DNA from 4 places in the Methylobacterium sp. D48H genome. Region 1 is predicted to be linked to each of the others. Evidence: predicted binding sites of a transcription regulator. Region 1 holds the regulator's gene; each other region holds the start of a gene.
The links. The regulator LexA, encoded in region 1, represses DNA repair genes until DNA is damaged. The targets are predictions, from matches to a motif close to TGTTCNNNNTGTGTTCNG.
Positions count from the first base shown of each region.

Region 2: a site for LexA is predicted at 1,093-1,110, ahead of ACLBX8_RS10340 (type IA DNA topoisomerase). Genes of this name have one in related genera too.
Region 3: a site for LexA is predicted at 924-941, ahead of ACLBX8_RS25010 (DUF3072 domain-containing protein). Genes of this name have one in related genera too.
Region 4: a site for LexA is predicted at 796-813, ahead of parE (DNA topoisomerase IV subunit B). Genes of this name have one in related genera too.

Region 1 covers NZ_JBKFAP010000005.1:215,439-217,633, forward strand. The annotation lists partial or broken gene ACLBX8_RS12735 (ComEC/Rec2 family competence protein) at 1-675, shown strand, start outside; gene lexA (transcriptional repressor LexA) at 669-1,397, opposite strand; gene ACLBX8_RS12745 (hypothetical protein) at 1,647-2,096, shown strand; gene ACLBX8_RS12750 (hypothetical protein) at 2,115-2,195, opposite strand, start outside.
Region 2 covers NZ_JBKFAP010000004.1:1,972-4,166, reverse strand. The annotation lists gene ACLBX8_RS10340 (type IA DNA topoisomerase) at 1-1,054, opposite strand, end outside; gene ACLBX8_RS10335 (monovalent cation:proton antiporter-2 (CPA2) family protein) at 1,430-2,195, opposite strand, start outside.
Region 3 covers NZ_JBKFAP010000021.1:88,500-90,694, forward strand. The annotation lists gene ACLBX8_RS25000 (Cof-type HAD-IIB family hydrolase) at 1-204, opposite strand, end outside; gene ACLBX8_RS25005 (gluconokinase) at 209-775, opposite strand; gene ACLBX8_RS25010 (DUF3072 domain-containing protein) at 950-1,246, shown strand; gene ACLBX8_RS25015 (Flp family type IVb pilin) at 1,428-1,676, shown strand; partial or broken gene ACLBX8_RS25020 (polysaccharide biosynthesis/export family protein) at 1,938-2,195, shown strand, end outside.
Region 4 covers NZ_JBKFAP010000013.1:60,580-62,774, reverse strand. The annotation lists gene topA (type I DNA topoisomerase) at 1-169, shown strand, start outside; gene ACLBX8_RS20040 (hypothetical protein) at 360-548, opposite strand; gene parE (DNA topoisomerase IV subunit B) at 920-2,195, shown strand, end outside.

The DNA.
Region 1 (2,195 bases):
CTGCTGCTGGGGACGCTGCCGGCCTCGCGCCTGCGCTGGCTCGCCGTGCCGCCGGTCCTGCTCGGGCTCGTCCTCGCGGCCCGGCCCGACCACTACGACCTCTACGTCGACCGGCAGGGCGCGGGGGCCGCGGTGCGGGGCCCGGACGGGCGGCTCGCGGCCCTCGGCAGCCCTTCGGGCTTCGTCCTCGAGCAGTGGCTGAAGGCGGACGGCGACGGGCGGCGGTCCGCGGCGCTGATCGTCCGGTCGGGCAGCGGGCGCTGCGACCGGCTCGGCTGCACCGCCCGGCTGCCGGACGGGCGGGCGGTCGCCCTGGTCCGGGACCGGCGGGCCTTCCCGGAGGATTGCGCCCGCGCCGCGGTGCTGATCACGGGCCTCGCGGCGCCGCCTACCTGCACGGGGCCGCTGGTGATCGACCGGCGCGTCCTCGCCGCCCGCGGGGCCGTGGCCCTCCGGACCGATGGCGACGGCTTCGCCGCGCGCTACGCCCGGGACGACGGCCGCGCCGTGCCCTGGCGGCCGGCCGCCGGGCGCGGGCCCAGACCGCCGCGGCCGGTCACCGCGGAGCCGGGCGACCGCCCCGCGGAGGACGGGGTCGCCGCGACGCCGGAGGCCGACGCCGCGCCGGGCGGAGACCTCGCCCCCGGCGACGCGCCGGCCGAGCCGCTTCAGTAACGGCGGACGAGGCTCACGAGGCGGCCCTGGATCCGGACCCGGTCGGGCCCGAGCACGCGGGTCTCGTAGGCCGGGTTGGCGGCCTCGAGGGCGATCGACGAGCCGCGGCGGCGCAGGCGCTTGAGCGTCGCCTCCTCGTCGTCGATCAGCGCCACGATGATGTCGCCGGTATTGGCCGTCTCCTGCTTGCGGATGACCACGAGGTCGCCGTCCAGGATGCCCGCCTCGACCATCGAGTCGCCACGCACCTCGAGGGCGTAGTGCTCGCCGCCGGCCACGAAGTCCGGCGACAGGGTGATGGCGTGGCTCTGGTTCTGGATCGCCGAGACGGGCGTACCGGCCGCGATCCGGCCCATGACCGGGATCGAGATGGCGCGGCCGGACTCGTCGATCATCCGCGTGCTCGCCGGGGCCGGCGGCTGCTTGGACTTACCGCCCTCGACCACGCTCGGCGTGAAGCGGCGCGGCTCGGCGGGGGCCTGAGTCGCCGGAGCGGCCTGGGTCAGGCTCTCGGGGATCCGGATCACCTCGATGGCGCGCGCCCGATTCGGGAGGCGCCGGAGGAAGCCGCGCTCCTCGAGCGCCGTGATCAGCCGGTGGATGCCGGATTTCGACTTGAGATCGAGGGCATCCTTCATCTCGTCGAACGACGGCGGGACACCGCATTCCTGCATCCGGCTCTGGATGAATCGCAGGAGGTCCAGCTGCTTGCGCGTGAGCATCGACGGGGGACTCGCGGCTTGGCGGACCGCCACGTGACGGTCTCCGAAACAAATCACGAACAGGTTAAACGTTCCGCAAGTGTTCCGCAAGAGCGGCACCGCTCGGCCCGGCGCTCCGCGGCGCGCCCGCGGGAGAAGGTCGAGAAACGCATTGACGGCGCAAGCGGAGCCGTTTCAATGCATCGCGGCGCCCCGCCGGGAAGGCGGCGGATCCGGGGCGCGGGCTGGGACCCTCTTGGAATGACGAGGATGCGACGACCCGCAGCTCTGCTGCCCCTCGGCCTCGCCGCCCTCGGCCTTGCCGGCTGCACCACCGGATTCTCCTACATCTCGCGGAACTACGTGGCGCTCACTCCCCAGGTCGTCACGATCGGCTGCAAGGAGCCCTACGAGGTCTACGACAACCGGCAGCTGCGCCGGATGCTGATCGTGTCCAACGCCCTGCGCGAGTATACCGGCTGCAACCTGAGCGAGGTCCGGATCGATCCGGAGCCGGGCGCCACCCGGGTGAAGCGCTTCCGCACCGCCGCCCGGGCCTATCTCGACGAGACCGTGCGCGAGGATTGCCGGATCACCGGCGAGACCGTGTTCGATCCGCTGAAGACCGAGTTCGCCTACGCCTGCGACGCGCCGATCGAGAAGCGCGGCACCGTGGTCCCCCGCCTGCCGGGCCGCAATCCGGGCCTCGGCGTGCGCTGACCGGCCGGCGGCGCGTCCTCAGGCGCCCGGCTTCGGGAAGGTCCGCTCCGCGGCGTCGCCGGCGGCGGCCAGCAGGGCGCGGGCGAAGGCCCGGGCCTC
Region 2 (2,195 bases), on a different contig from region 1:
GCGGAACGACTGTGCTCAGGTCGGTCAGGACGGTCGTGACGGCCGCGATGATCGCGGCGGCATCGCCGGCCTGGCCCTCGGGCAGGTGCTCCGACTCCGTGCGCGGGTAGCTGAGGTACCCCTGATCGTAGAGGTCCTGAGCGATGCCGGCCGTGTGCTGCGGGTCCCAGCCGAACCGCTTGGCGCAGCGTCGCGCCAGGGTGTCCTTCGAGAACAGCCGGGGCGGCGCGCGCCGGACATCCCTGTGCGCGACCGCCAGAGGGCCCGACCACGTCGCCGCGGCGGACCGGATCGTCTCAGCGACCGCCGCATCGAGGATCCGCTCCTTCGGGGCGTGCCAGAGGGTGATCTCCGCGCCTGCATGGGTCCTAAGGTGCAGCGCGACCTTGAAGAAGTCCTGCGGCACGAAGGACCGGATCCGCTCCTCCAGGTCCGCCAGGATGGCGAGGGTCGGCGTCTGGACGCCGCCGAAGCGCCAGGGCTCCCGGAAGGCGGGCGGGCGCAGGCGCAGCGAGATCGCCCGCGTGCCGTTCAGGCCGAGATGATAGTCCTCGTACTGCCGGCAGAGCGCCTCGAGATAGGCGGCGTAGTCGCGCTCGCCCGAGGCGGGATCCTTGGCCAGGGCCGCGAAGGCGCGTCGGATCGAGACCTCGTCGAGCGCGCCGAGCTTGAGCCGGTCGACCCGGCCGTTCCAGCCGAGATGCTCGAGCACTTCCCACGCGATCATCGAGCCCTCGCGACCCGGATCCGTGGCGATGATCACGCGGTCCACGCCGCTCAGCGCTTGCCGGATCGCGGCGATCTTCGGTGCGTGCGACTGCCCGGACCGGTTCGTGCCGTAGCCGACCGGGATCGTGGGAAGGACGATCGGGAGGAGGTCGAAGCGCCAGGGCTTCCACTCGGGCCGGATGCTGCCCGGCTCCTCGGCCGACAGCAGATGTCCCTCGGCGGCCACGCAGACCGTGCTCGGCGAGCGGAAGAAGCGCTGCAACTGGCGCATCGCCGAGGGCTTCTCGAAGAAGAACAGCGTGCGACCGGAGCTCGGAGATGACATGTCGCTGACCGCTCGGGCTGTCGCCGCGCCTGACCCAGGGTTCACATTTTGTTCCAGGCGGGCTCGGGATGCAACTGGCGCCGCGAGACGGGAAGCCGTGGGGAAGCCGGCGGCGTGTCGCCCTCCCCAGGCACACCGGCCGGCGCCGCGATGCTGGAGCGGCGCTTGTACCTGTGCTCCGGGCTCGCCCGCGGCGGCGACCCGGAATGCCTCCGTGGCCGGATTCCCGCCTGTGGCTGGCGCGTCGCCGTCGACCCGCGCACCGTCCTCCGAAGGCTCCGGGCACGCGCTCGCGTTCTACGGGTTGGCCGCCCCCTGTGCCTGCCGAGACCGGCGCGCCTTCAGCAGGCACGGCACCGAGGCCCGGTCGCTGGCCTAGCCGGCCGCGTGCGCCGAGCCGGGCTTGTTGCCGTGAATGAGGTCCCGACCCGCGTAGATGCCGCCCACGACCTGCAGATCGAGACGCTCCGCATCGCGGCGCCGGACCTCCGCCAGGATCGCGCTGGCCGCTTCCGGCTCGGCTCCGGTCGTCAGGAGCGCCTGCTCGCCGAGGAGCAGAGCCGACTCGACCGTCTCGCGGATCTGGTAGGCCACGCCCGCCTGGATCAGCTCGACCGCGTGTTCGCGATCCCGGGCGCGCGCCAGCACGGGCACCAAGGGGAACTCCGCCTTGGCGATCTCCGCGACGCGTCTGGCCATCGCGGTGTCGTCGACGCAGATCAGGATCGCCCGCGCCGTCGCGGCGCCGGCCGCGTGCAGAATGTCGAGGCGGGTGCCGTCACCGTAATAGACCTTGAAACCGAACCCCTCGGCGAGACGGATGTTGCTCGGGTTCGTGTCGATGATCGAGACCGAGCAGCCCTGCGCGATGAGCGGCTGACTGGCGATCTGGCCGAAGCGGCCGAACCCGACGATCAGGGCGCTGCCCACGAGGTCCTCGGGCGCCTCGACGCCGTCGATGGACGGAACGGCCTTGGGACCGAGACGATCGAAGGCGACGACCACCAGCGGCGTGATCGCCATCGACAGGATGATGGTGGCTGTCAGGACGGCGTTGGTCGTGCCGTCGATGATACCCGCGCTCGCGGCGGCCGCGTACAGCACGAAGGCGAACTCGCCGCCCTGCGCCATCAGGGCCGAG
Region 3 (2,195 bases), on a different contig from region 1:
GTCGAGGCCGAGCTCCGCCACGAGGCTCCGCAGCCCGATCGGCGGCCGCGCCGAGGCGATGCTGAAGCCGATCCCGGCCGCGCGCAGGCGGCGCACGGCCGCCACCGTCGCTGCCGTCAGGCGCTTGTCCCCGGTGACCAGGGTGCCGTCGACGTCCGAGATCACCAGGGCGATCCCCGCGGCCTTGCCGGTTCCTGCAGTCATCGCGTCACTCCCCACCCGGATCCCGGCGCGCCGCGGTGGCGAGTTCCGCCACGACCCGGTCGGCAATCGCCTCGGGCGGCTCGAGGATCCCGACGGTGATCGGGTGCTCGTCGGGGCCCGGGACCTCGAGGGTGGCGAACTGGCTGTCCAGGAGATGCGGCGACATGAAATGACCCTGGCGCTCCGCGAGACGCCGCGCGATCAGGGCCTTGTCGCCGTCGAGGTAGACGATGCGGACCCGCCGGCTGCCCCGGGTGAGGACGTCCCGGTACGCGCGCCGGAGCGCCGAGCAGACCACCACGCCGGACTCGCCGGCGTCGAGGCGCTGCTGGATCCAGGTCGCGATCCGGGCGAGCCACGGTGCGCGGTCCGCGTCGTCGAGGGCGTGGCCCGCGTGCATCTTCGCCACATGCTCCGGCGCGTGGAAGCTGTCGCCGTCCACGAAGATCCAGCCGAGCTTCTCGGCGATCAGCGCCGCCACGGTGCTCTTCCCGGACCCCGAGACGCCCATGACCACGAGCACCTGAGCGGCCGTCCCGGCATCGAATGGCGAGTCTGATTGGGACGTCATCCGGACCACCGTGGCTCCGAGGCGCGCCGGGCCGCCGCGCGTCACGATCATGCGGAGCGCGCGCGCGGATGGGAAGATCGCCGCGCCCGACGTTGCCGCCGTGTCGGCAGGAACCGTCGCGGCGCGGGCCGCGTTGACGACCCAGAACGCGAACATTTAGGGAACATGAGTCGCATGGCTACCACCACCGCGAAGGCGACGTCGAAGGCCGATCGGGATTCCGGTGTGCGCCAGGATGCGCACCAGGAGGCGCCGGAGAACCCCAAGACCGACCCGAAGGACGTGTCGAACCAGATCAAGGATCCAGACCAGTGGACCACCGGCGGCGAGCCGATGACCGGCGCGCAGGCCTCCTACCTGAAGACGCTCTCCGAAGAGGCGAAGGAGCCGAAGGCGTTCGATCCCGACCTCGACAAGGCCGAGGCCTCCAAGCGGATCGACGACCTGCGCCACAAGGCCGGCCACGCCTGAGCCGTCGCGGGCGCGCCCTCGCCGGGCGCGCCCGCCGCGCGGGGCGGTGCATATCCCGCCCGGAATCAGCCCGATGCCCTGTTTCGGACACTTCGTTAAGCCGGCGGCAAGCGCGGGCCGGTAACAGCCTTCCGAGCGCGTGAGGCCACGCGGACGGCGGGATGGGAAGGCGCGTTCGACCATGGATGAGCCGGGCGGCGACGGGGCGGGGCGGCGCGCGGTGCGATCCCGGGCGGCGGCCGCCCTGACGGATCGGATCCCTGTCGCGGCCGCGCGCTTCGCCCACGACCTCCGCGGATCCACCGCGACCGAGTACGCCCTGCTCGGGGGCCTGATCTTCCTCGTCGCGGTCGGCAGCATCCGCTACTACGTGTCCCGCGTCAGCGCCGTCTACGGCGACATCACCGCGGCGGTGACCCAGGGTCAGTGAGCGGATCGCGCCGGGGCCGTGCGGCCCTGGAGTCGATGGGCCGACTCGTTACCGTCGACAGCGCTCGGATTTGTGTCCCGATATTTCAGCAGCGCGCGCTGCGCCCGGCATTCGTCGTCCCTGTGCCCCGAAAAAGCTGTGCTTAACGAGGATGACTTAGCAGTCTCGGTCGTGGCGGGCGGAGTGTGGCTCACCCGCTACGGACACCTGGGCCGCTATGGGCTAGGCACGGGCTCGGCAATACCGATGGGCAACATCTGGATGCGCAAACTTCCCCTCGTCCTGCTCGCCGTCACGGCGATGTCGGGCTGCACGTACCTGCCCGCGGCGGGTCCGACGGCGAGCGCGATCCAGGCCGGGGCCGAGGTCGCCACGGCCGACGGCGGGATCCTTGCCCGCTACGAGATCATCGACGTCACCCCCTCCGTGGTCGAGGCCCTGCGCGGCCGCCCCCTCGACAGCCTGCTCGCCTCCTTCGGCGACCATCGCCCCTCCTCCGAGCCGGTGATCGGCATCGGC
Region 4 (2,195 bases), on a different contig from region 1:
CCTGGTGAACGCCAAGCGCGCCGCGGGCGGCGGCAAGCCGGCGAAGCGCGGGGCGGTGAGGAAAGGGTCGGCGCGGGCCGCGAGCGGCGACAAGCCGGCGGCGAAGAAGACCGCCGCGAAGAAGCCTGCGGCCAAGAAGGCGGCGGCGAAGACGTCGAGCGCGGGCTGAAGCGTTCGTGGACGAGGCTGAGGCGGGCCGGCAAGCCCGCCCGTCCTTGCGAGCGGAGCGAAGCAATCCAGTGCAGCGCGAGGCGTTCGAACGTGGCGCCGACTGGGTTGCTTCGCTCCGCTCGCAAGGACGTGGTGAGGCGGCGCCAGCGTTGCCGCCCCTCACCGCGGGTTGCGGTCAGCGATCGGGTTCAGACCAGGTAGGTGATCGTCGCCGCCACGGCCGTCGCGAAGGTCGCGAGCGCGAGGGTGGTGGAGTTCATCAGCGCCCGGGCCGGCGGCACTGCGGCCGCATCATCGTCGCAGCCGAAGGCAGCGCCGGCCGCGTGCTCGAAGCGGATCAACGTGAGGCGGCGGGCCTCGATCGCGGCGTCGCTCATGGACTGCGGCTCCCTGACCACGGTCAAGATTTATCTCCGCCACCAACGTCGATCGTCCCGTTCTGTTCCGGGCGTCGCCTGTGGAGGCCGGGCATGCGGGTCACGAGAAAGCCTTAACCCATTGTTGTGCAACGTCGTGATGACGGCCCGGCGCGCGGAACCGTGTGCCGGCACGGACGCGGCCCTCGCTCGCGGCGGCGCAGCATGCGATGATGCGACCGCCTCGCCGCAGGGCGAACGGCTTTGATGTTTATGGTTTGTTCCGCTATCATGCGGGGATGAAGGCGCATGCTCCACGACCCGAGACCCGTCCCAAGACCCGTCTGCGCGAAGCCGAGCCGGCCGACGCGCCGCGCGCCAGGAGGCCGCGCGTGAGCGATCCGGCGCGGGACCTGTTCGGGCCAGGCGGCAAGGGCGCGGTGGCCCGCCCGCCCGAGCCGCGGCGGCGGCTGGATTCGGCGGCCTCCGTGGCGACGCTCGCGGCCGCCGAGCCGGAGGGCGGCTACACCGCCTCCGACATCGAGGTGCTGGAGGGGCTGGAGCCCGTCCGGCGCCGGCCCGGCATGTATATCGGCGGCACCGACGAGCGGGCGCTGCACCACCTGTTCGCCGAGGTGATCGACAACTCGATGGACGAGGCGGTCGCCGGCCATGCCAGCTTCATCGAGGTGGAGCTGGAGGAATCCGGCGCCCTCGTGGTGACCGACAACGGCCGCGGTATCCCGGTCGACCCGCACCCGAAATTTCCCGGCAAGTCGGCGCTCGAGGTCATCATGACCACGCTGCACGCCGGCGGGAAGTTCGACTCGAAGGTCTACGAGACCTCGGGCGGCCTGCACGGCGTCGGCATCTCGGTGGTGAACGCGCTCTCCGACCTGCTCGAGGTCGAGGTGGCGCGCAACCAGACCCTCTACCGCCAGACCTTCTCGCGCGGTCATGCCCAAGGGGCCTTGGAACTGGTCGGCCGGGTGCAGAACCGCCGCGGCACGCGCGTGCGCTTCCACCCGGACGCCCAGATCTTCGGCTCGCTGAAGTTCGACCCGCGCCGCCTGTTCAAGATGGCGCGCTCCAAGGCCTACCTGTTCGGCGGCGTCGAGATCCGCTGGCGCTGCGCCCCTGCCCTCCTCGAGGGGCTGGAGGACGTGCCGGCCGAGGCGGTGCACCGCTTCCCCGACGGGCTGCGCGACTACCTCGCCCGCGACATCGACGGGAAGGAACTCGTCACCGACGCCATGTTCTCCGGCAAGATCACCAAGCCGGGCTCGCACGGATCGCTCGAATGGGCGGTGGCCTGGATGGTCGCCGAGGACGGGATCTCGCACTCCTACTGCAACACGATCCCGACGCCCGAGGGCGGCACCCACGAGGCGGGCCTGCGCGTCGCCCTGCTGCGCGGCCTGCGCGAGCACGCCGAGCGGGTGAACCAGGCCAAGCGCATGACGGCGGTGACCACCGACGACGTCATGGCGACCTGCGCGTCGATGCTCTCGGTGTTCATCCGCGAGCCGGAGTTCCAGGGCCAGACCAAGGACAAGCTCGCCACCGTGGAGGCCCAGCGCATCGTCGAGACGGCGGTGCGCGACGCCTTCGACCACTGGCTCGCCGCCTCCCCGGCCCAGGCCAACAAGCTCCTCGACTGGGTGATCG